3 regions of the Streptomyces sp. MS19 genome follow, and region 1 is predicted to be linked to each of the others. Evidence: riboswitches for the same ligand, from Rfam matches in the RefSeq annotation. Region 1 holds a riboswitch; each other region holds the start of a gene.
What was found. Region 1 has a riboswitch for cobalamin ahead of metE (5-methyltetrahydropteroyltriglutamate--homocysteine S-methyltransferase). Riboswitches for the same ligand answer to the same signal wherever they lie in the genome.
Positions count from the first base shown of each region.

Region 1 (7,486 bases):
TTCTCCTGTGATGGGTGTCCCGGGCCTGGTGTGACCCGGGTGTCAGGGGGTGTGCCGGGGGAAGGTCAGGGGGTGCGTGCGGCCGGTGGCCCGCGCCGCCGGGAGCGGCGCAGGAGGAGGCCGAGGGCGCTGAGCGCGGCGGCCAGGAGCAGGACGAGCGCGGGGTCGGCGCCGGTGGAGGGCAGGGTGCCGCCCGGGGCGCCGCCGGGCGGACCGCCGCCGCCCGTGGCGGGGTCGGTGACGACCTCGAACGCGGCCCAGGCCGCCGCGCCGTTGGCGAGGTCCACCAGTCCCGCGGTGACCGTGCCGGGCGCGGCGTCGGCGGGGACGGTCCAGGTGAACGTCACCCGGCCCCGTTCGTCGGCGGTGCCGTCCGGCAGCTGGGCCGTGGCCGCGCCGCTGAGTCCGGCGGCCACCGGGCGGCCCGGGGTGAAGCCCTCGCCGCCGAGGGTCACGGTCTCGCCCGGCCTGACGGCGGCGGGTGTGGCGGTGACGGCGGGTTCGGTGACGGGGCCGGGGTCGCCCGGGTCCTCGGGGCCGGGATCGACGGGCTCGACCGGCTCGACGGGCGGCGGTTCCGCGACGCCGATGGCGCCCATGGCGGGCAGGCCGAGACCGAGGACGGCCTGGGTGGTGGAGCGGCGCCACTCGTCGCGGACGGTGCCGTCGAGCCCGTAGCGGCGGCCGTCGTCGTACGCCTCGGGGTTGTACGCGAGGGCGCCCGCGTCGTCGCCGCCGGTCAGCTGGAGGGTGCGCAGCCAGTCGGCGGCGCGGGCGGCGGCGTCGGTCTGTCCGGTGGCGGCGAGGGTCTGGGCGATGAGGCCGGTGGAGTTGGCGTTGGGTTCGCGGGTGGGTCCCGTGCCGCCGAACGCGCCGGTGGCGGTGTCCTGGCGGGAGAGCAGCCAGCCGACGGCGCGGCCGAGGACGCGGTCGAGGCCGTCGGTGCGCGGGACGGTCAGCAGGGCCTGGACGGCCAGGGCGGTGGTGTCAGTGTCGCCGGTGCAGGTGCCGGTGCCGGGGGTGAGGCGGAAGCCGCCTGAGGGGCACTGGCGTTCCGTCAGGTCGGCGACGGCCGCCTCGGGTACGCCGTCGCCGGTGCGGGCGAGGGCGAGGACGGCGAAGGACTGGCCGAACGTGTTGCCGCTGTCCTGGCCGCCGGGGTTGCGGTCGGCGAAGCGTCCGGTGTCGGGGCCCGAGGTGACCATGAGGCCGCGCAGCGCGGCCTCCAGGTCGAGGCCGCCGGTGTCGTGGATGTCGTGGCCGGTGGCGGCGAGGACGAGGGTGAGCTTGGCGAGCGGTCCCGACAGCAGCGTGCCGGGGGCGGGGGTGACGTAGTCGGCGGCGTGCCCGGCGAGGGTGTCGGCGGTGCGCTGCGCGGTGGCGCCGGCCGGGTCGGCCGCGGCGAGGGCGAGGAGCGCGTCGGCGGTCAGGCCCGGGTCGGGCGTACCGGCGCGGTCGAGGATGTGGCCGCCGCGCTGGAGTTCGCGGGTGAGCCAGGCGAGGGCGTCGGCGGCGTCGGGGTCGGTGCCGGTGAGGGGCACGATCTCCCAGGTGGCCCGCGCCGTACCGGAGTTGCCCGCCGGGTCGGTGGCCGTGACGGTGAGGGTGTGCGTGCCGTCGCCGAGGCCTTCGGCGCGCCAGGGCGAGGTGCACGGGGCGGGCTCGGCGCCGTCGAGCGCGCAGGCGGTGGTGGCGGCCGGGTCGTCCACGGTGAACTCGGCGGTCGCGTCGCGTTCGGTGCCGCGGGGCGCGGGGACGGCGGTGAGGCGTACGGTCGGCGCCTCGTCGTCGGGGCCGGTGACGCGGCGGACGCGGTGCTGCTGGCCCTCGGCGACGAGGACGTTCCCGGCGGGGTCGGCCGCGACGGCGTAGCCGCCCTGGACGCGGGCGCGCGTGGCGGGGAGGCCGTCGCCGCTGTACCCGGGTGTGCCGTCGCCCGCGACGGTGGTGATGGTCCCGTCCGGGTCGATCCGGCGGACGGCGCCCGGCTGCGAGACGTACAGCTCGCCCCCGGGACCGGCGGACACGCCGCCGGGCGAGAGGAGTTGTGCGCGCGTGGCGGGGCCGCCGTCGCCGCCGTGCCCGGCGGTGCCGTCGCCCGCGACGGTGGTGACGGTGCCGGTGGCGGTGTCCACGCGGCGGACGCGCTGGTTGCCCGGGTCGGTGACGAGGACGCCGCCCGACGCGTCGACGGCCAGTGCGGCGGCCGAGCTGAACGAGAACGCGGCCTCCGTCGCGGGCCCGCCGTCGCCGGAGAACCCGGCGCGGCCCGTACCGGCGAACGCGGTGACGACGCCGGTGTCCGGCGCGAGGGCGCGGACGCGCGACGCGTTGGTGTCGCTGACGTACGCCGTCCCGTCCGGGGCGACGGCGATGCCGCTGGGGGAGCCGATCCTGGCCTCGGTGCCGGGGCCGCCGTCGCCGGTGTCGCCGCGCGATCCGGTGCCGAGGACGGTGGTGACGGTGCCGGTGGCGGCGTCCACGCGGCGGACGCGGCGGTTGCCGGTGTCGGCGATCCACAGGTCGCCGTCGGGGCCGATCGCGACGGCGTTCGGGTCGCGCAGGGACGCGTCGGTGGCGGGGCCGCCGTCGCCGCCGTAGCCGCGTGTGCCGTTGCCCGCGACGGTGGTGACGGTGCCGGTGGCGGCGTCCACGCGGCGGACGCGCTGGTTGCCGGTGTCGGCGATCCAGATGTCGCCCGAGGCGTCGGTGGCGACGCCGAACGGGTTGCTGAGCGCCGCGTCGGCCGCCGGGCCGCCGTCGCCGGAGAAGTCCTGGGCGCCGGTCCCGGCGAGGGTGGTGATCCGGCCGGGCACGAGGCGGGGGTCAGCCGCCGTGACGGCGACGGGCGCGGAGGGCGCCGAGGGCGCGGACGCCCCGGCGGCGTTCACCGCCAGGACGGTGAAGGTGTACGCGTCCGCCGGGTCGAGGCCGGTGACGGTGGCCGTGGTGCCGGTGGCCGTGGCGGTGGCGCCGCCGGGGTCGGCCCGGACGGTGTACGAGGTGACGGGCGCGCCGCCGTCGTCGCCCGGCGCGCGCCAGGTGACGGTCGCCTCGCGGACGCCGCCGCGCGCCCGTACCTGGTCGGGGGCGGCGGGGGCGGTCGTGCCCGGCGCGGCGGGGACGACCGGGTCGCTGGGGGCGGAAGCGGCGGACTCGCCCGCGCCGTTCTGGGCGCGGACGCGGAAGGTGTACGGGGTGCCGGGGGTGAGCCTGGGCACGGTGGCGGTGGTCGTGTCGCCGGGCACCTCCACGCGCGCGCCGCCGGGTGCGGCCTCGACGGAGTAGCCCGTCACGGGCGCGGGGCCCGCCGGGGGTTCCCAGGTGACGGTGGCGGCGGCGATCCCGGCGGTGGCGCGGACGTCCGTGGGGGCGGCGGGGACGCTCGCGGGCGGAGCCTGGCAGCACAGGACGTCCCAGTCGGGGGCCTGCCGGGGCTGCGGGGCCTGGGCCTCGGCGCCGCGCGTCTCGACGTAACGCCAGCCGTCCACCGAGCCGTTGGCGAGGCGGCGGGTGCCGGGGCCGACGCCGGAGTAGGCCCAGCCGGGGCCGCGGGAGGCGTCGTGCGCCCAGTAGGACCAGTAGCGGGTGGTGCCGTCCGGGCGGGTCTCGCCGCAGCCGGTGGCGGGGTAGCCGTCGATGGCGCAGACGAGGCCGTTGGTGTGGAAGCGCACGGTGTGGCCGGTCAGCGGGAACATCTCGGCGCCGGTGGGCGGCCGGCCGGTGCCCCCGGCCGCGGTGCCGGCGCAGGACCAGGTGACGGCGGGGGCGGGGCGTTCGCCGGCCAGGGGGTCGGCGACGGTGCCGAAGTCGATCACGAGCCCGGCGCTGCCGGAGGGCGCGCACTCGGCGGCGGTGCCCGTGTCGGCCGTGGCGGGGACGGCCTGCGCGAGGAGGCCGAGCAGCAGCAGGAGGAGGACGGCCGGGAGGGCCCGTCGCCGCGCCGGGGCGCGGTCGAGTCTTCGTGCGGCCGGTCCGTCCATGGGGGTCCCCTCCCGAGTGCGCCGCGCGTGTCCCGGGGAGGAGGGAAGGCATCCGGCGCGGGGGCGGCCGGGCGTCTTCGCTGTCCGCAGTCCACGACGGATGTCGACGAAGCATCACCGCGCCGAGGGCGATCCGACTCGCACCCCGCCGGGACGGCGGGATGCCCACGGTTGCGGGACAGTGCCGGAATTCGACCGGCTTCTCCCACGGCATGGCACCACATGTCCGTTCCGATGGCCGGGCGGCGCCCGGGGGCGACCGTGAACTGACCGTCCCGCGCGCTGTCTTGCGCGGGTCCGATCGTCAACCGACCGTCGAATCGAACGGATGTCACTGTGGCACACTCCGATTCGCAGGACAACCGGCCCTGGCGCCGGGCGGTGTCCGCGATGCGAGCGGTGTGGTGCGCGGCCCCCGGCGGCCCTCTAGGCTGACGGCAGCAGCTGGTCCGCCCTGCCCGCCAGGCAGGCGCGTCGCAAGAGGGAACCCGGTGGGAATCCGGGACTGCCCCGCAGCGGTGAACGGGAACGACCGCCGTCATACAGCACTGGGCCCCCGCGGGCCCGGGAAGCGACGGCCAGTAGGTGTCCTCCCCGTGAGGACGCGCCCGTGAGTCCGAAGACCTGCCCGCTGCCCGTGCGCGGCCCGCCGCGCGCGGACATCCCGGTGACCCCGAGGGCGGGTCGGCGTGCACACCAGGCGGACGGCCGTGCCACGGCGATGGCACGCGGTACACCGTCGCCGCCAGGTCGTCACCCCTTCGCGCCCCTCCCCCGCCGGGATGGTCAGGACACACACTCGCGAAGGAGAGTTCCGTGACATCCGAGTCCGCAGCCGCGGCACCGCAGGCCACCGTCCACGGCTACCCCAGGCAGGGGCAGAACCGGGAACTGAAGAAGGCGATCGAGGGCTACTGGAAGGGCCGCGTCACCGCCGGGGCCCTCCGCGCCACCGCCGGAGAACTGCGCCGTGCCAACTGGCGGCAGCTCGCCGACGCAGGCATCCACGAGGTGCCCACCGGCGACTTCTCGTACTACGACCACGTCCTCGACACCACCGTCATGGTCGGCGCGATCCCCGAACGCCACCGCGCCGCCTTCGAGGCGGACGCGCTGGACGGCTACTTCGCCATGGCGCGCGGCACGCAGGACGTGGCGCCGCTGGAGATGACCAAGTGGTTCGACACCAACTACCACTACCTCGTCCCCGAACTCGCCCCCGGCACCGCGTTCACCGCCGACTCCGCCAAGCAGGTCGCCGAGCTGAAGGAAGCCTCCGCCCAGGGCCTCACCGCCCGGCCCGTGCTGGTCGGCCCCGTCACGTACCTCCTGCTCGCCAAGCCCGCGCCCGGGGTGGCCGACGGCTTCGAGCCGCTGTCCCTGCTGGACCGGCTGCTGCCCGTCTACGCCGAGGTGCTGGCCGACCTGCGGGCGGCGGGCGCCGCGTGGGTGCAGCTGGACGAGCCGGCGCTCGCCGCCGACCGCACGCCCGCCGAACTGGCGGCCGCCGCCCGCGCCTACCAGGTGCTCGGCGGCGCCGCCGACCGGCCGAAGCTGCTCGTCGCCTCCTACTTCGACCGCCTCGGCGAGGCGCTGCCCGTGCTCGCGAAGGCGCCCGTCGAGGGCCTGGCACTGGACTTCACCGGACGGGCCGCCGCGAACCTGGAGGCGCTCGCCGCCGCGGGCGGCCTGCCGGGCAAGCGCCTCGTCGCGGGCGTCGTGGACGGCCGCAACATCTGGATCAACGACCTGGAGAAGTCCCTCACCACGCTCGGCACCCTCCTGGGCCTGGCCGACCGCGTGGACGTCGCCCCTTCCTGCTCCCTGCTGCACGTCCCGCTGGACACGTCGGCCGAGCGCGCCATCGACCCGCAGCTGCTGCGCTGGCTCGCGTTCGCCCGGCAGAAGACGGCCGAGACCGTCACGCTCGCCCGCGCCCTGGCGCACGGCACGGACGCCATCGCCGCCGAACTGGCCGCCAACCGCGCCGACCTGGCCTCCCGCGCCACCTCCCCCCTCACGCGCGACCCGGCGGTACGGGCCCGTGCCGCCGCCGTGACCGAGGCGGACGCGCGCCGCTCCGCGCCGTACGCCGAGCGGGCCGCCGCGCAGCGCGCCGCGCTCGGCCTGCCGCTGCTGCCGACCACGACCATCGGCTCGTTCCCCCAGACCACGGCCCTGCGCACGGCCCGCGCCGACCTGCGCGCCGGGCGGATCGGCACCGCCGCGTACGAGGAGCGCGTCGAGGCGGAGATCCGCGACGTGCTGGCCTTCCAGGAGGAGGCGGGGCTCGACGTCCTCGTGCACGGCGAGCCGGAACGCAACGACATGGTCCAGTACTTCGCCGAACAGCTCACCGGCTACCTGGCCACCGACCACGGCTGGGTCCAGTCGTACGGCACCCGGTACGTCCGCCCGCCGATCCTGGCGGGCGACATCTCCCGGCCCGAGCCGATGACCGTCCGCTGGACGCGCTACGCGCAGTCCCTCACCGCCCGCCCGGTCAAGGGGATGCTGACCGGGCCCGTGACGATGCTGGCGTGGTCGTTCGTCCGCGACGACCAGCCGCTCGCCGAGACCGCGCGGCAGGTCGCCCTCGCGCTGCGGGACGAGGTGGCCGACCTGGAGGCGGGCGGCGCGGCGGTGATCCAGGTGGACGAGCCCGCGCTGCGCGAGACGCTGCCGCTGCGCGCCGCCGACCGCCCGGCGTACCTCGCCTGGGCCACCGAGGCGTTCCGCCTGGCCACCTCGGGGGTCGCGGCGGCCACGCAGATCCACACGCACATGTGCTACGCCGAGTTCGGCGACATCGTGGGGGCCATCGACGACCTGGACGCCGACGTCATCAGCCTGGAGGCCGCCCGTTCCCACATGCAGGTGGCCCGCGAGCTGGCCTCGCACGGCTACCCGCGCGAGGCGGGGCCGGGCGTGTACGACATCCACTCGCCGCGCGTCCCCGGCGTCGAGGAGGCGGCGGCGCTGCTGCGCGCGGGCCTGGCCGCGATCCCGGCGGAGCGCCTGTGGGTCAATCCGGACTGCGGGCTGAAGACGCGTGACTGGCCGGAGACCCGCGCGTCGCTGGTGAACCTGGTCGCCGCCGCCCGCGCCGTCCGCGCCGGACTGCCGGGGCGCGGCGCCTGACCGGCGGCCGGGGGCCGGACTGCTCGGGGTCCGGTTCCCGGCGCGCCACCACCGCCGTTCCGTCGCACCCGGGAACTCTCCGCCCGCCCGGCGCGACAGGTGCGGTGGCGGAACTCCCCTTCCCGGGGGCGGGACGAACGGAGGCGGGATGAGTGCGGGCACCGTCACGGGGACGCGGGCCGCGCTGACGGGACCGCACATCGCGCTGCTCGTGGGCGGCTTCCTCGTGAACACCGGCACGTTCGCGGTCTACCCGTACCTGGCGGTGCTGCTGCGGGAGCGCCTGGGCATCGGCATGGCGGCGGTCGGCGTCGTCCTCGGCGCGGCGACGCTGGCGCAGTTCGCGAGCGCGCCGTTCACCG
Region 1 covers NZ_JBJZOH010000016.1:108,859-116,344, reverse strand. Annotated here, with positions in the region: gene ACL02R_RS17605 (fibronectin type III domain-containing protein) at 66-3,983, opposite strand; cobalamin riboswitch at 4,092-4,221, opposite strand; cobalamin riboswitch at 4,462-4,609, shown strand; gene metE (5-methyltetrahydropteroyltriglutamate--homocysteine S-methyltransferase) at 4,800-7,124, shown strand; gene ACL02R_RS17595 (MFS transporter) at 7,273-7,486, shown strand, end outside.

Region 2 (7,486 bases), on a different contig from region 1:
CGCGGCGTCCGTCGCGCCCGTGTGGCTGCTGCTGGTCCCGCGCGACTACCTGTCGACGTTCATGAAGGTCGGCACGATCGGGCTGCTCGCGCTCGCGATCGTCATCACGCTGCCGACGCTCCAGATGGACGCCGTGACCGACTTCGCGTCCAACGGGGACGGGCCGGTGTTCGCCGGGTCGCTGTTCCCGTTCGTCTTCATCACCATCGCGTGCGGCGCCCTCTCGGGCTTCCACTCGCTGATCTCGTCGGGCACCACGCCGAAGATGATCCAGAAGGAGACGCAGGTCAGGACGATCGGCTACGGCGCCATGCTGATGGAGTCGTCCGTCGCCGTCATGGCGATCACCGCCGCCTGCGTCCTCGACCCGGGCACGTACTTCGCGATGAACGCGCCACCCGCCGTCATCGGCGACACCCTCCAGGCGGCCTCCGACACCATCAGCTCGTGGGGCTTCTCGCTGACACCCGAACAGCTCGCCTCCGCCGCCGAGTCGGTGGAGGAGGAGTCGCTGCTGTCACGCACCGGCGGGGCGCCGACGCTGGCGCTGGGCCTGTCGGCCATCCTGGCGGACTTCCTCGGCGGCGACGCGATGAGCTCGTTCTGGTATCACTTCGCGATCATGTTCGAGGCCCTGTTCATCCTGACGGCCATAGACGCGGGCACGCGCGTGGGGCGGTTCATCCTCCAGGACGCCCTCGCGAGCGTCCACCCGCGCCTCGGCCGCTTCCGGTCGACGAACTGGATGCCGGGCGTCTGGATCTCCAGCGCCGTGGTCACCGCGCTGTGGGGCTACCTGCTGTGGGTCGGCGTGCACGACCCGCTCGGCGGCATCAACACGCTCTATCCCGTCTTCGGCATCTCCAACCAGCTGCTCGGCGCGGTCGCCCTGGCCGTCTGCACCGTCCTGCTGGTGAAGTCCGGGCGCCTGAAGTACGTGTGGGTGACGCTGCTGCCGCTCACCTGGGTGTCCGTCGTGACGCTCACCGCGAGCTGGCAGAAGGTCTTCTCCGGCGACCCGGCGGTCGGCTTCCTCGCCCGCCGCGACCTGTACCAGGACGGCATCGACGCCGGGGAGCTGCTGACCGGCGCGCGGGACATGGACGACATGCGGACCATCGTCAGCACCGCCACGCTGGACGCCTTCCTGTCCGCCGTGCTGGCGCTGCTGGTGATCGTCGTCTTCGCCGACGCGCTGCGGGTGTGCGTGAAGGCGATCAGGCGGCCGGGCTCGGTGGCGCTCGCCGAGGCGCCGTACGCCGAGTCCCGCATCGTCGCGCCCGCCGGGCTGATCGCCACGCGCGAGGAGCGCGCGGAGCTGGCCGCCGCGGGCCTCGGCCCCGGGGGCGGCATCCCCCGGCAGGCGGACGGCGAGCGGGCCGGGGCGGAGGTGCGGGAGTGACGCGGGCGGCGCGCAGGGCGCTGGCGTGGCTGCGCTGGTACGTCACCGAGTTCACCGGCGAGAACGCGTACGACCGGCACGTGGCGCTGCTGCGGGCCGCCGACCCGGACGCCGAGGTGCCGAGCCGCCGGGCGTTCGAGCGGCGGCGCGTGGCCGGGCGCTACGGCGACCCGCGTGACGGCGGCTACCACGGCTGCTGCTGAGCCGGGCGCGCCGGACGCGGGCGCGTGAGGGGCCGTCACACCGCGTGGTGTGACGGCCCTCACTCGTCTTCCGGGCCCTCCTGGTGACCGGCCGCCCGCCGCCCGGCGTATGAAAGGGGGAAGCAGCCGGACGGGCGCGGGCGCGCGGGACGGAAGGGGAAGAGGTGGCGGTGCGGGGCACTCCGGGGGGTGGGCGGACATGACGACGCTCACCGCCGCGGGCGAGCGTGACGCCGACGCGGGCCCGATAGCCGGGCGGCGCGTCCCCTTCCGGCCGGGGCCGCGCGCCGATCCGTACCTGCTGGCCGCCGTGTTCCTGGTGCTGTACACGGCGGTGTCGGTGACGCGGCACCTGCGCTGGGAGAACCGTTCCTGGGACCTCGGGATATTCGAGCAGGCGGTCCGCTCGTACGCCGGGCTGCGGCTGCCCGTCTCGGACCTCAAGGGGCCGGACTTCGCGCTGCTGGGCGACCACTTCAGCCCGGTGACGGCGCTGATCGCCCCGTTCTACCGGCTGTTCCCGACGCCGGTGACGCTGCTGGTGGCGCAGGCGGCGCTGTTCGCGCTGGCGGTGGTGCCGGTGACGCGGGTGGCCGCGTACCTGCTGGGGCGGGCGACGGGGGTGGCGGTCGGCGCGGCGTACGGGCTGTCGTGGGGCGTGCAGCGGGCCGTGGACTTCGACTTCCACGAGATCGCGTTCGCCGTGCCGCTGATCGCGTTCTCGCTGGAGGCGCTGCTGCGGGGGCGGTACCGGGCGGCGCTGTGGTGGGCGCTGCCGCTGCTCGCCGTGAAGGAGGACCTGGGGCTCACCGCGGCCGCGATCGCCGCCGTGGTGGCGCTGCGGGCGCGCGGCGGGCCCGAACCGCGCGTGGTGCGGCGGGCGGTGGTCTTCGCGGTGTGCGCGGCGCTGGCGTGCCTGCTGACGATCGCCGTGCTGATACCGGCGTTCAACTCCGGCGGTGACTACGACTACTGGTCGAAGGTCGGGGACGGCGGCGGGCCGGTGCAGACGGCGTTCACGGACGTCGACCAGAAGCTGCGCACGCTGCTGTGGGTGCTGGTGCCCACGACGGGGCTGCTCGCGCTGCGCTCCCCGCTGCTGCTCGTCCTGCTGCCCACGCTGGGCTGGCGCTTCGTCTCGGACGACCCGCACTACTGGGGCACCGACTGGCACTACAGCGCGGTGCTGATGCCGGTGGTGGCGCTCGCGCTCGTGGACGCGGTGGCGCGTACGCGGGCGGGCGAACGGCGGCCGTGGCTGCGGGCGTACGCGGAACGGCTGCCGATGGGCGTGCTGGCCGCCGCGCTGGCGCTCAGCACGGCCCTGCCCGTCGCCGGACTCACCCACACCGCGACCTACCGGCCGGGCCATCTGGCCGAGGCCGGGGAACGGGTGCTGTCGGTGATCCCGGACGGCGCGGAGGTGGCGGCCAACGTGCGGCCGACAGCGCATCTGACGGCGCGCTGCCGCGTCTTCTGGATCGGGAACACGGACGGGCCCGCGCCCGAGTACATCGCCTACTGGGACCCGGCGCAGACGGCCGAGGAACTGACGCTCTACGCGCACCGGATGAACCCCGACGGGGTGTACGAGGTGGTCGCGCAGGAGGCGGGGTACTGGGTGCTGCGGCTGCGCTGAGCTGAGCACGCCCGGGAGGGTGGGGCGGCCGTGGCCGGTTGTCAGACCCCTCGGTCACACTGTGTTCATGGACATCGTGATCAGGGAAGCGCGGAACGACGAGCTGGACGCCGCGGGGGAACTCACGGCGCGGGTGTACCTGGAGGGCGGACTGCTGCTCCAGGGCGCGGACGACCCGTACTTCGCGGAGCTTCGGGACGCGGTGCGGCGGGCGGCGCACGCGGACGTGCTGGTGGCCGTGGAGTCGGCCGGGGACGGGGGCGCGGGGCGGATCGCCGGGAGCGTCACGTTCGTCGGCAGGGGCGGCGAGTTCGCCGATCTGGCGGGCCCAGGCGAGGCCGAGTTCCGCATGCTGGCGGTGGACCCGCGGGCGCGGGGGCGCGGCGTGGGCGAGGCGCTCGTCCGGGAGTGCCTGCGCCGGGCGGGGGAGGTCGGCGCGCGGCGTGTCGTGCTGTCGAGTCAGTCGCAGATGCACACTGCACACCGGCTGTACAGGCGGCTCGGCTTCGACAGGGCGCCGGATCTCGACTGGGAACCGGTGCCCGGTGTGCGGCTTCACGCGTTCGCACACGAGCTGCCCGACCTCTCGCGTGACGACCACAACATATAGGGGACTCCGTCGCACGCGACACAAGATGTATGCTCATCTCGCTGTCGCCGCAGGGGAATCCGGTGGGAATCCGGAGCTGTCCCGCAACGGTGTGTGATGCGCCGCGCCTCGCCGCGCGTCACGAGTCCGAGCACCTGCCGGCAGTTCCACGAACACGTCCGGGCCTCGTGGGTTGGGCCGGCGGACGCGTGCGGCATGTGTTTGCCCCACTACACGCATGCCCGCAGGCGACCGGTGGTCCCGCCCGCGAACGCCCCTCAGATCCGCTGCGATTCGAGGGAGATCACGTCACAGTGACCACTGCACCCGTCGCCCCCGCGGAGCCGGCCTCAGACGCGCTGACGCGCGTCCTGGGCGAGCTGGCCGCCGACCTTCCCGCGACCGACCCCGCCCGGGTCGCCGCCGCCGTCCGCAGGGGCAGGCACCCCGGCGCGGGACCCGAGGAACTGCGCGCGCTCGCCATCGACGCCGCGGCCGCGCTGATCGCCGAGGAACCCGCGTACTCGAAACTCGCGGCCCGGCTGCTGACCCTGGCGGTCCGCGACGAGGCGGCGGGGCAGGGCGCCGTCTCCTTCTCCGCGTCGATCACGGTCGGTCACCGCGAGGGTCTGATCTCGGACCGCACCGCCTCCTTCGTCGCGCGCCACGCGGCGGAGCTCGACGCGCTCGTGGACCGGGCGGTCGCCGACGGCGCCGACGACCGTTTCGAGTACTTCGGGCTGCGGACCGTGGAGTCGCGGTACGTCCTGCGCCATCCCCTCACCCGGCGCGTCATCGAGACCGCGCAGCACTTCCTGCTGCGCGTCGCCTGCGGCCTGGCCGAGGACGAGTCGCCGCGCGCGCTGGCCGAGGTCGCCGAGCTGTACCGGCTGACCAGCTCGCTGGCGTACCTGCCCTCGTCGCCCACGCTGTTCAACTCCGGGACCAGCCACCCGCAGATGTCGTCCTGCTACCTGCTGGACTCGCCGCTGGACGAGCTGGACTCCATCTACGACCGCTACCACCAGATCGCCCGTCTCTCCAAGCACGCCGGGGGCATCGGCCTGCCGTACTCGCGGGTGCGCGCCCGCGGTTCGCTGATCCGGGGGACCAACGGCAAGTCGAACGGGATCGTGCCGTTCCTGCGCACGCTGGACGCGTCCGTCGCGGCGGTCAACCAGGGCGGGCGGCGCAAGGGCGCGGCCTGCGTCTACCTGGAGACATGGCACGCGGACATCGAGGAGTTCCTCGAACTGCGGGACAACACGGGCGAGGAGGCCCGCCGCACCCACAACCTGAACCTCGCCCACTGGATCCCGGACGAGTTCATGCGCCGCGTGGAGGCGGACGGCGACTGGTCGCTGTTCTCCCCCGCCGACGTGCCGCACCTCGTGGACCTGTGGGGCGGCGACTTCGACGCCGCCTACCGGCGCGCCGAGGCGGAGGGGCTCGCCCTGCGGACCGTCCCCGCCCGCCAGCTGTACTCCCGCATGATGCGGACCCTCGCGCAGACCGGCAACGGCTGGATGACCTTCAAGGACGCCGCCAACCGCACGGCCAACCAGACCGCGCGCCCCGGCGCCGTCGTCCACTCCTCGAACCTCTGCACCGAGATCCTGGAGGTCACCGACGACGGCGAGACCGCCGTGTGCAACCTCGGCTCGGTCAACCTCGCCGCCCACCTCGGCGCCGACGGACGTGTGGACTGGGAGCGTCTTGACGCGACGGTGCGCACCGCCGTCACGTTCCTCGACCGCGTCGTGGACCTGAACTTCTACCCGACCGGCCAGGCCGCCACCTCCAACTCCCGCTGGCGCCCGGTGGCCCTCGGCGTGATGGGCCTCCAGGACGTCTTCTTCCGGCTCGGCCTGCCCTTCGACTCCCCCGCCGCGCGCGAGCTGTCCACCCGGATCAGCGAGCGGATCATGCTGGCCGCCTACGAGACGTCCGCCGCCCTCGCCGAGCGGCACGGGCCGCACCGCGGCTGGGCCGACACCCGCACCGCCGACGGCGTCCTCCACCCGGACCACTACGCCGACGCCGCGCCCGCCTGGCCCGAGCGCTGGGAGGCGCTGCGCGCCCGCATCGCCCGCACCGGGATGCGCAACTCGCTGCTCCTCGCCATCGCGCCGACCGCGACGATCGCCTCGATCGCGGGCGTGTACGAGTGCATCGAGCCGCAGGTGTCCAACCTGTTCAAGCGCGAGACGCTGAGCGGCGAGTTCCTCCAGGTGAACTCGTACCTGGTCGCCGAGCTGAAACGGCTCGGGCTGTGGGACGAGACCACGCGCGCCGCCCTGCGCGAGGCGAACGGCTCGGTCGCCGACCTGCCGGGCCTGCCCGCCGAGCTGCGCGAGCTGTACCGCACCGCCTGGGAGCTGCCGCAGCGCGCGCTGATCGACATGGCCGCCGCGCGGACCCCCTACCTCGACCAGAGCCAGTCGCTCAACCTCTTCATGGCCGCGCCGACCATCGGGAAGCTCAGCTCGATGTACGCGTACGCCTGGAAGCGCGGCCTGAAGACCACCTACTACCTGCGCTCGCGCCCCGCGACGCGGATCGCCAGGTCCGCGCGCGCCGCCACCGTCGCCACCGTCCCCACACCCGCCGCGGTCCCCCCGGACGAGCAGGCCGTCGCCTGCTCCCTGGAGAACCCCGAGTCCTGCGAGGCCTGCCAGTGACCACCGTCCCCGACCCCCGCGCCGCGTCCGACGCGGCGGTCAAGAACCTGCTCGATCCCGGCTTCGAGCTGACGCTGCGCCCGATGCGCTACCCGGCGTTCTACGAGCGCTACCGGGACGCCATCAAGAACACCTGGACGGTCGAGGAGGTCGATCTCCACTCGGACGTGGCCGACCTGGCGAAGCTCTCGCCCGGCGAGCAGCACCTGATCGGGCGGCTGGTGGCGTTCTTCGCGACCGGCGACTCGATCGTGGCGAACAACCTGGTGCTGACGCTGTACAAGCACATCAACTCGCCGGAGGCGCGGCTGTACCTGTCGCGGCAGCTGTTCGAGGAGGCCGTGCACGTCCAGTTCTACCTGACGCTGCTGGACACCTACCTGCCCGACCCGGACGACCGCGCCGAGGCGTTCGCGGCGGTGGAGAACATCCCGTCCATCCGCGAGAAGGCGCAGTTCTGCTTCAAGTGGATGGACTCCGTCGAGGACATCAGGCAGCTGGAGTCGAAGGCCGACCGGCGCCGGTTCCTGCTGAACCTGATCTGCTTCGCCGCGTGCATCGAGGGGCTGTTCTTCTACGGCGCCTTCGCGTACGTCTACTGGTTCAGGTCGCGCGGGCTGCTGCACGGCCTGGCGACCGGCACCAACTGGGTGTTCCGGGACGAGAGCTGCCACATGGACTTCGCGTTCGCCGTGGTGGACACCGTCCGCCAGGAGGAGCCCGACCTCTTCGACGAGGAGATGGAGCGCGAGGTCACCGAGATGCTGCGCGAGGCGGTGGCGGCCGAGTTGCAGTTCGCCCGCGACCTGTGCGGCGACGGCCTGGCCGGGATGAACACCGAGTCGATGCGCGAGTACCTGGAGTGCGTCGCCGACCAGCGGCTCGTGCGGCTCGGGCTGAAGCCGCTGTACGGGTCGGAGAACCCGTTCGCCTTCATGGAGTTGCAGGACGTCCAGGAGCTGACCAACTTCT
Region 2 covers NZ_JBJZOH010000025.1:7,779-15,264, reverse strand. Annotated here, with positions in the region: gene ACL02R_RS21385 (carbon starvation CstA family protein) at 1-1,402, shown strand, start outside; gene ACL02R_RS21380 (CstA-like transporter-associated (seleno)protein) at 1,399-1,605, shown strand; gene ACL02R_RS21375 (DUF2079 domain-containing protein) at 1,805-3,244, shown strand; gene ACL02R_RS21370 (GNAT family N-acetyltransferase) at 3,312-3,854, shown strand; cobalamin riboswitch at 3,880-4,011, shown strand; gene ACL02R_RS21365 (ribonucleoside-diphosphate reductase subunit alpha) at 4,148-6,514, shown strand; gene ACL02R_RS21360 (ribonucleotide-diphosphate reductase subunit beta) at 6,496-7,486, shown strand, end outside.
Region 2: linked by a shared signal. The riboswitch ahead of ACL02R_RS21365 (ribonucleoside-diphosphate reductase subunit alpha) and the one ahead of metE (5-methyltetrahydropteroyltriglutamate--homocysteine S-methyltransferase) in region 1 are both predicted to bind cobalamin.

Region 3 (7,486 bases), on a different contig from region 1:
GAGGCGTCCTCCCTGGACGGCGCGGGCGCCTGGCGCAGGCTGTGGTCCATCACCCTGCCCCAGCTGCGCCGCACCACCGCGCTGGTGGGCATGCTCCAGATCCTCGCCTCGCTCAAGGTCTTCGACCAGATCTACATCCTGACCAAGGGCGGGCCGAACGGATCGACCCGGCCGGTCCTCGAATACGTCTACGACGTCGGCTTCACCGGCTACCGGCTGGGCTACGCCTCCGCCATCTCCTATGTGTTCTTCGCGATCGTGATCATCGTGTCCCTCGCGCAGCTCCGCTTCTTCCGCCAGGAGGACTGACCATGTCAGCTACCGCAACCTCTCCGCGGCGCAGCGGCGCCCGGGGCGCCCGGGGCGCCAGGGAACGCTCCGGATCGCCGATGATGCTGGGCGCGGGACGCCTGCCGCGCGTCCTCGCCGGCGGCGCGCTCCTCGTGGCGGCCGTCGTGTGGCTCGCGCCGTTCGCCTGGGCCGTCGCCAGTTCCTTCCAGACGGAGGAGGACGCGGCCTCGCCGGGCCTGTGGCCGTTCAAGGGCGCGCTGACCCTGGACGCGTACCAGCAGATATTCGAGCGCGGCAACCTCACGACCTGGGCGTTCAACAGCATCCTGATCGCCGTCCTGGTGACGGCGCTGACCATCGTCGTGTCCACGCTGGCCGCCTACGGCTTCTCGCGCGGCACCTTCAAGGGGCGGCGCGCGCTGCTCGCGGTCACCGTCGCGTCGATCATGGTGCCGCCGCAGCTGCTGATCATCCCGCTGTTCCAGGAGATGCTGACGCTCAACCTGGTCGACACCTACGCGGCGGTCGTGCTGCCGCAGGTGGTCGCCCCGATGATGGTGTTCATCCTCAAGCGGTTCTTCGACGGCATCCCGCGGGAGCTGGAGGAGGCCGCCCGGATCGACGGCGCCTCCGACCTGCGGGTCTTCTGGTCGATCGTGCTGCCGCTGTCGCGGCCGATCGTGGCGGCGGTGTCGATCTTCGTGTTCATCGGCGCCTGGAACAACTTCATGTGGCCGTTCATCGTCACCAACGACCCCGACCTGATGACGCTGCCGGTCGGCCTCGCGACGGTGAAGGACACCTACGGCATCCAGTACGCGCAGTCCATGGCCTCGGCCCTGCTCGCCGCGCTGCCGCTGATCGTCGTCTTCCTGCTCTTCCAGCGCCGGATCGTCCGCTCGGTGGCCACGACCGGCCTCGGCGGAGCCTGACGCGACCCGCTTCCGGCGGCCCTCAAGGGCCGCCGGAATGGGCTTGTACATCGATGTAAATCCGTGGTGCGATAGGGCTGCGCCCTTCCGCGCGCCACCCTCCGCACCATCCCGCAAGGAGCACCCGTGCCCACTCCCACCGCCGTGCCGCGTCCGGAGTACCCGCGCCCGCAGTTCGCCCGCCGTGACTGGCTCAACCTCAACGGCACCTGGCAGTTCGAGACCGACAGGGGCGACAGCGGCCTGGAACGCGGACTGCTCGACCGCGAGCTGACCGGCACGATCACCGTCCCGTTCGCCCCGGAGTCGGAGCTGTCCGGCATCGGCGACACCGACTTCCTGGAGGCCGTCTGGTACCGGCGCTCCCTCGTCCTGCCCGCCGAGTGGACCGGCCGCCGCGTGCTGCTGCACTTCGGCGCCGTCGACCACGACGCGACGGTGTGGGTCAACGGGACCGAGGTCGTCCGCCACCGCGGCGGCTTCACGTCCTTCACCGCCGACCTCTCCGGCGTCGCCGGGCCCGGCGAGGAGGCCGTCATCACCGTCCGCGCCCGCGACCCGAAGTCCGGCCCGCAGGCGCGCGGCAAGCAGGCCCTGAAGTACGCCAACCACGACTGCAACTACACGCGCACCACCGGCATATGGCAGACGGTGTGGCTGGAGCCGGTCGCCGACGTGCACCTGCGCCGCCCCCGGATCACGCCCGACCTGGCGGGTTCCGCGTTCCACCTGGAGCTGCCGCTGTCGGGCAACCGCCCCGGGCACCGCGTGGTGGCCGTCCTGTCGGACGAGAACGGCGAGGTGGCGCGCGCCGAGGCCCGCGCGGACCTGGACCTGGCGCCCCGCCTGTACCTGCCCGTGTCCGAGGAGCGCCGCCGCGAGTGGAGCCCTGAGGACCCGCACCTCTACGGCCTGCGGCTGACCCTGCTGGACGCCGAGGGCACCGAACTCGACACCGTCGACAGCTACGCCGGGCTCCGCGCCGTCGGCATCCGCGGCAAGGCGGTCACGCTGAACGGCCGCGCCGTCTTCCAGCGCCTCGTGCTCGACCAGGGCTGGTACCCCGACGGGCTGATGACCGCGCCGAGCGACGAGGCGCTCGTCCGCGACATCGAACTGTCGATGGCGGCCGGCTTCAACGGCGCGCGCCTGCACCAGAAGGTCTTCGAGGAGCGCTTCCTGTACCACGCCGACCGCCTCGGCTACCTGGTCTGGGGCGAGTTCGGCGACTGGGGCGCAGAGGTGGGCGGCTCCTCCGGCGACAACCAGCAGCCCGACGCCTCGTACCCGGCGCAGTGGCTGGAGGCGATCGAGCGCGACTACTCGCACCCCTCGATCATCGGCTGGTGCCCGCTCAACGAGACCTACCAGAAGCTGCACGACCGCATCACGCAGCTCGACGCCGTGACCCGCGGCATGTTCCTCGCCACCAAGGCCATGGACACCACCCGGCCCGTGATCGACGCCTCCGGCTACGCCCACCGCGTCATCGAGACGGACATCTGGGACTCGCACAACTACGAGCAGGACCCCGGCCGGTTCGCCGAGGCCGTCTCGGGCCTCGCCGACGGGAAGCCCTTCGCCAACGCGTACGCGGACGGCGCCGCGTACTCGCTGCCCTACCGCGGCCAGCCGTACTTCGTCAGCGAGTTCGGCGGCATCTGGTGGGACCCCGAGGCCGCCGCCGACGCGGCGGGCGACGACCGCACCGAGTCCTGGGGCTACGGCGACCGGCCGCGCGACGAGGAGGAGTTCCAGACCCGTTTCGCGGGCCTCACCGGCGTGCTGCTCGACGACCCGGACATGTTCGGCTACTGCTACACGCAGCTCACCGACGTCTTCCAGGAGCAGAACGGCGTCTACCGCTTCGACCGCAGCGAGAAGCTGGACGTGGCGCGGGTGCGTGAGGCCCAGCTCCGCCCGGCTGCCATCGAGACCGACTGACGTCCCCCGCCGCCCCGTTCCGGCCCCGTCCCACCCGCTGGGGCGGGGCCCGCGCGGGTGGTGCCCTGGCCGGGGCGGCGCGGACGGCCGTATCCTTGTGCGCAGTTCGCCCGTGTGTCCGGGCGGGCGCCCCACAACTGAATGCGTGTACGGCGGAGGGAAGCCGGTGGGAATCCGGCGCTGACCTGCAACCGTGAGCGGCTCCCGCGAGGGTGCCGTGAGCCGGAACGCTCACCGTGCGACGCGGACTTCTCTCACTGTCATGGTTTGCAGCGTGGAGCCCTCAGCCGTCCCGGCCCCCCGGCCCCTGCCGCCTCGTACCAGCCGTACGAACGCGCGTCAGGGGCCGCCGTGCCGGGAACCCCGGTGGGCCGGTTCCGGCTGCCCAACGGGAAAGGCACGCGATGTCCCGCCCCACCGTCAGAGCAGCCGTCACCGGCCTGCTCGTCGCGGTGCTCCACCTGTTGTGGCCCGCCGCGGCCGGGAGCGCGCTCGCGGCACGTCCGGCGGCGGCCGGGACGCCCGGGTTCTGCCCGGACGACTCCGGCGTCAGCGTCGTCGTGGACTTCCGCGAGCTCGGCGGTGGCCGCGTCGTCCGCTGCGCGCCCGGCAGCCAGCGCGACGGCCTGGCGGCGCTGCGCAACGCGGGCTTCGACGTGGCGGGCACCGCCCGCTGGGGCGACTCGTTCGTCTGCCGGATCAACGGGCGTCCCGGCGTGGACCGCGAGCCGTGCGCCGACACACCGCCCACCACCGCGTACTGGTCCTACTGGCACGCGGAGAACGGCGGACCGTGGCGCTACAGCCAGCGCGGCGCGGTGAACCGGACGCCGCCGCAGGGCAGCATCGACGGCTGGTCCTTCCAGCTCGGCGTGGCGGAAGGAGAGTCGATCGCCCCCGGCGTCGCACCCCTGCGCGTCGGCACGCCCGCCGAACCGCCCGCACCCGGCGGCGGTGGCAGTGGGGGCAGCGGCAACAGCGCACCCGATGCACCGCCCACCCCGCAGCCACCCGTTCAGGACACACCGGCCACGGGCGGCGACAGCGGCGGCACGGCACCCACCGGCGAACCGGCCGCCACCGAGCCCGCCCCCGACGAGGAGCCGGACGAGCCGGACGAGGCGGACGAGACCCCGCCGGACGAAAGCCCCACCCCCTCACCCGATGCCACGCCGACCGGCGGACCGGCGACCGGAACCGCCACAGCCTCCGGGCAGGCCGCCGGAGCCGCCGGCGACTCCGACTGGGCCGGCGAGGACAGCGCCTACGCCGAAGCGGAGATCGACGGCTCCTCCGGCCCGTCACCCCTCACCCTCGGCGTCCTCGCCCTGCTGGCCGTCCTCGGCACCGGCGGCATCGTCACCGCACGCCGCAGGCGCCGCGCCGCCGCCGCATCGGCCGACGACGCATGACGCCCGCAGGCCCGCTGCCCCGTGCCCTGCACCCCGGAGCGTGGTGGCTGTGGGCCCTCGGGCTCGCCGTCGTCGCGGGACGGACCACCAACCCGCTCCTGCTCGCCCTGCTGCTCGCGGTGACCGGCTACGTCGTCGTGCGGCGGCGCACCGACGCCCCCTGGGCCCTGTCATTCCGGATGTACCTGGTCTTCGGCGCCGTCATCGTCCTGATGCGCGTCGTGTTCAGGGTCGTCCTCGGCGGGGGACAGGGCGAGCACATCCTGCTCACCCTCCCCGAGATCCCGCTGCCCGACGCGGCCGCGGGTATCCGGCTGTTCGGCCCGGTCGCCGCCGAGGAGGTGCTCGGCGGCCTCTACGACGGGCTCCAGCTCGCCACCATGGTCGTCTGCGTCGGCGCGGCCAACGCGCTCGCCAACCCCAAGCGGATGCTCAAGGCCATGCCGGGCGCGCTGCACGAGATCGGGACGTCCGTCGTCGTCGCCCTCACCGTCGCGCCGCAGCTGATCGAGAGCGTCCAGCGGGTCCGCCGCGCCCGGCGGCTCCGCGGCGCGCGCGAACGCGGACGGCGGGCCCTGCGCGGCATTCTGATCCCGGTCCTCGAAGACGCCCTGGCCCGCTCCCTCGCCCTGGCCGCCGCCATGTCCGCCCGCGGCTACGGGCGCACCGGCACCGCCACCCCCCGCGCCCGCCTCACCGTCGGCGTCCTCGTCATCGCCGGGCTTCTCGGCATCGCCGCGGGCCTCTACGGGGTGCTCGACACCAACGCCCCCGGCTACCTCGGCGTACCGATGCTGCTGACGGGCACCGCCGTCGCCGTGCTCGGCTTCGCCCTCGGCGGGCGCCGCGTACGCCGCACCGGCTACCGACCCGACCACTGGCGTGCCGGAGAACTACTCACCGCCGCCTCCGGACTCACCGCCGCCGTCCTCATGTACGCGGCCTCCCGCACCGACCCCGCCACCCTCTACCCGGCTCTCTCGCCGCTGACCTGGCCCGACGTCACGCTCCTTCCCCTCCTCGCCGTCCTCGCCGGTCTCCTGCCCGCTCATCTCGCCCCGCCCCCACCCCCCACCCCGCCCACCCGGCCCTCCGTACAGCCGCAGCCCAGGGAGGCCGCCGCGTGATCCGCTTCGACCAGGTCGGACTCATCTACCACGGCGCCGACACACCGACCCTCACCGGCGTGGACCTGACCGTCGGAGAAGGCGAGCTGTGCCTCGTCGCCGGGCGCACCGGCTCCGGCAAGTCCACCCTCCTCGGCGCGGTCAACGGCCTCGTGCCCCGCTTCACCGGCGGCCTCCTCACCGGCACCGTCACCGTCGCCGGCCGGTCCACCGCCTCGGCGCCCCCACAGGAGTTCGCCCATCTCGTCGGCACCGTCGGCCAGGACCCCCTCGCCGGATTCGTCACCGACACGGTCGAGGAAGAACTCGCCTACGGCATGGAACAACTCGCCGTCCCCCCGGCGACGATGCGCAAGCGCGTGGAGGAGACGCTCGACCTCCTCGGCATCGCCGACCTGCGTCACCGCGCCCTGCGCACCCTCTCCGGAGGCCAGCAGCAGCGCGTGGCGATCGGCTCCGTCCTCACCGCCCACCCCGCCGTCCTCGTCCTCGACGAACCCACCTCCGCCCTCGACCCGACCGCCGCCGAGGAAGTCCTCGCCGCCGTCCTGCGGCTCGTCCACGACCTGGGCACCACCGTGCTGATCGCCGAGCACCGCATGGAACGCGTCCTCCAGTACGCCGACCGCCTCCTCCACCTCCCCGGCGACGGCACCGTCCGCGACGGCACCCCCGGCGAGCTGATGCCAGACCTCGCCGCCGCCGATGTCGCCCCGCCCGTCGTCCACCTCGGGCGCGTCGCGGGCTGGCACCCGCTGCCCCTCTCCGTCCGCGACGCCCGCCGCCACGCCCCCTCCCTGCGCGAACGCCTCGCCGACCGCCTGCCGCCCCCGCCACCACCTCCCCCCGCCGACCGAGCCCCCGCCCTCACCGCCCGGCGGATCACCGTGGCCTACGGCTCCACCGTCGCCGTCCGCGAGGTGGACCTCGCCCTGTACCCGGGCGACGTGACCGCCCTCATGGGCCGCAACGGCTCCGGCAAGTCCTCCCTCCTCTGGGCCCTCCAGGGCTCGGGACCCCGCCGCTCCGGCGACGTGTCCGTCTCCGGCAGCGACCCCGCCTCACTGCCCGCCCACCGGGCCAGGACACTCGTCGGACTCGTCCCGCAGAGCGCCGCCGACCTCCTCTACCTCCAGACGGTCGACACCGAATGCGCCCAGTCCGACGAGGAGTCCGAAGCCGACCCCGGCACCTGCCGCGCACTGCTCGACCGGCTGGCCCCAGGCATCCCCGGCGACCGCCACCCCCGCGACCTCTCCGAAGGCCAGCGCCTCGCCCTCGTCCTCGCGATCCAGCTCACCGCGGCCCCCGCCGTGATGCTCCTGGACGAACCCACCCGCGGTCTCGACTACCGGGCGAAGCGCGCCTTCGGCCGCGTCGTCCGCGACCTCGCCGACCGCGGCCACAGCGTCCTCACGGCGACCCACGACATCGAGTTCGTCGCGGCCACCGCCGACCGGGTGGCCGTGCTCGCCGAAGGCGAGATCGTCGCCGACGGCCCCACGGCCGACGTGATCTGCTCCTCCCCGTCCCTCGCACCCCAGGTGGCCAAGGTGCTGCGCCCCCAACCCTGGCTGACCCCCGACCAGGTCGCCGCCGCCCTCACCCTCTCGGAGGCGCGCCCATGACCGCCCTCCCCGAGCCGTCGTCCGGAGCCGCCACCACGCACCGGGTCACCGTCCTGCGCATCGGACCCCGCACCGCCGTCGTCCTCGTCCTGGCCTCCCTCATCGGGCTCGCCATGTTCTGCTGGCCCCTCCTCTCACCTCCCGAACCCGAG
Region 3 covers NZ_JBJZOH010000004.1:232,066-239,551, forward strand. Annotated here, with positions in the region: gene ACL02R_RS06620 (carbohydrate ABC transporter permease) at 1-309, shown strand, start outside; gene ACL02R_RS06625 (carbohydrate ABC transporter permease) at 312-1,223, shown strand; gene ACL02R_RS06630 (glycoside hydrolase family 2 protein) at 1,350-3,167, shown strand; cobalamin riboswitch at 3,301-3,421, shown strand; gene ACL02R_RS06635 (hypothetical protein) at 3,572-4,579, shown strand; gene ACL02R_RS06640 (energy-coupling factor transporter transmembrane protein EcfT) at 4,576-5,706, shown strand; gene ACL02R_RS06645 (ABC transporter ATP-binding protein) at 5,703-7,334, shown strand; gene ACL02R_RS06650 (ECF transporter S component) at 7,331-7,486, shown strand, end outside.
Region 3: linked by a shared signal. The riboswitch ahead of ACL02R_RS06635 (hypothetical protein) and the one ahead of metE (5-methyltetrahydropteroyltriglutamate--homocysteine S-methyltransferase) in region 1 are both predicted to bind cobalamin.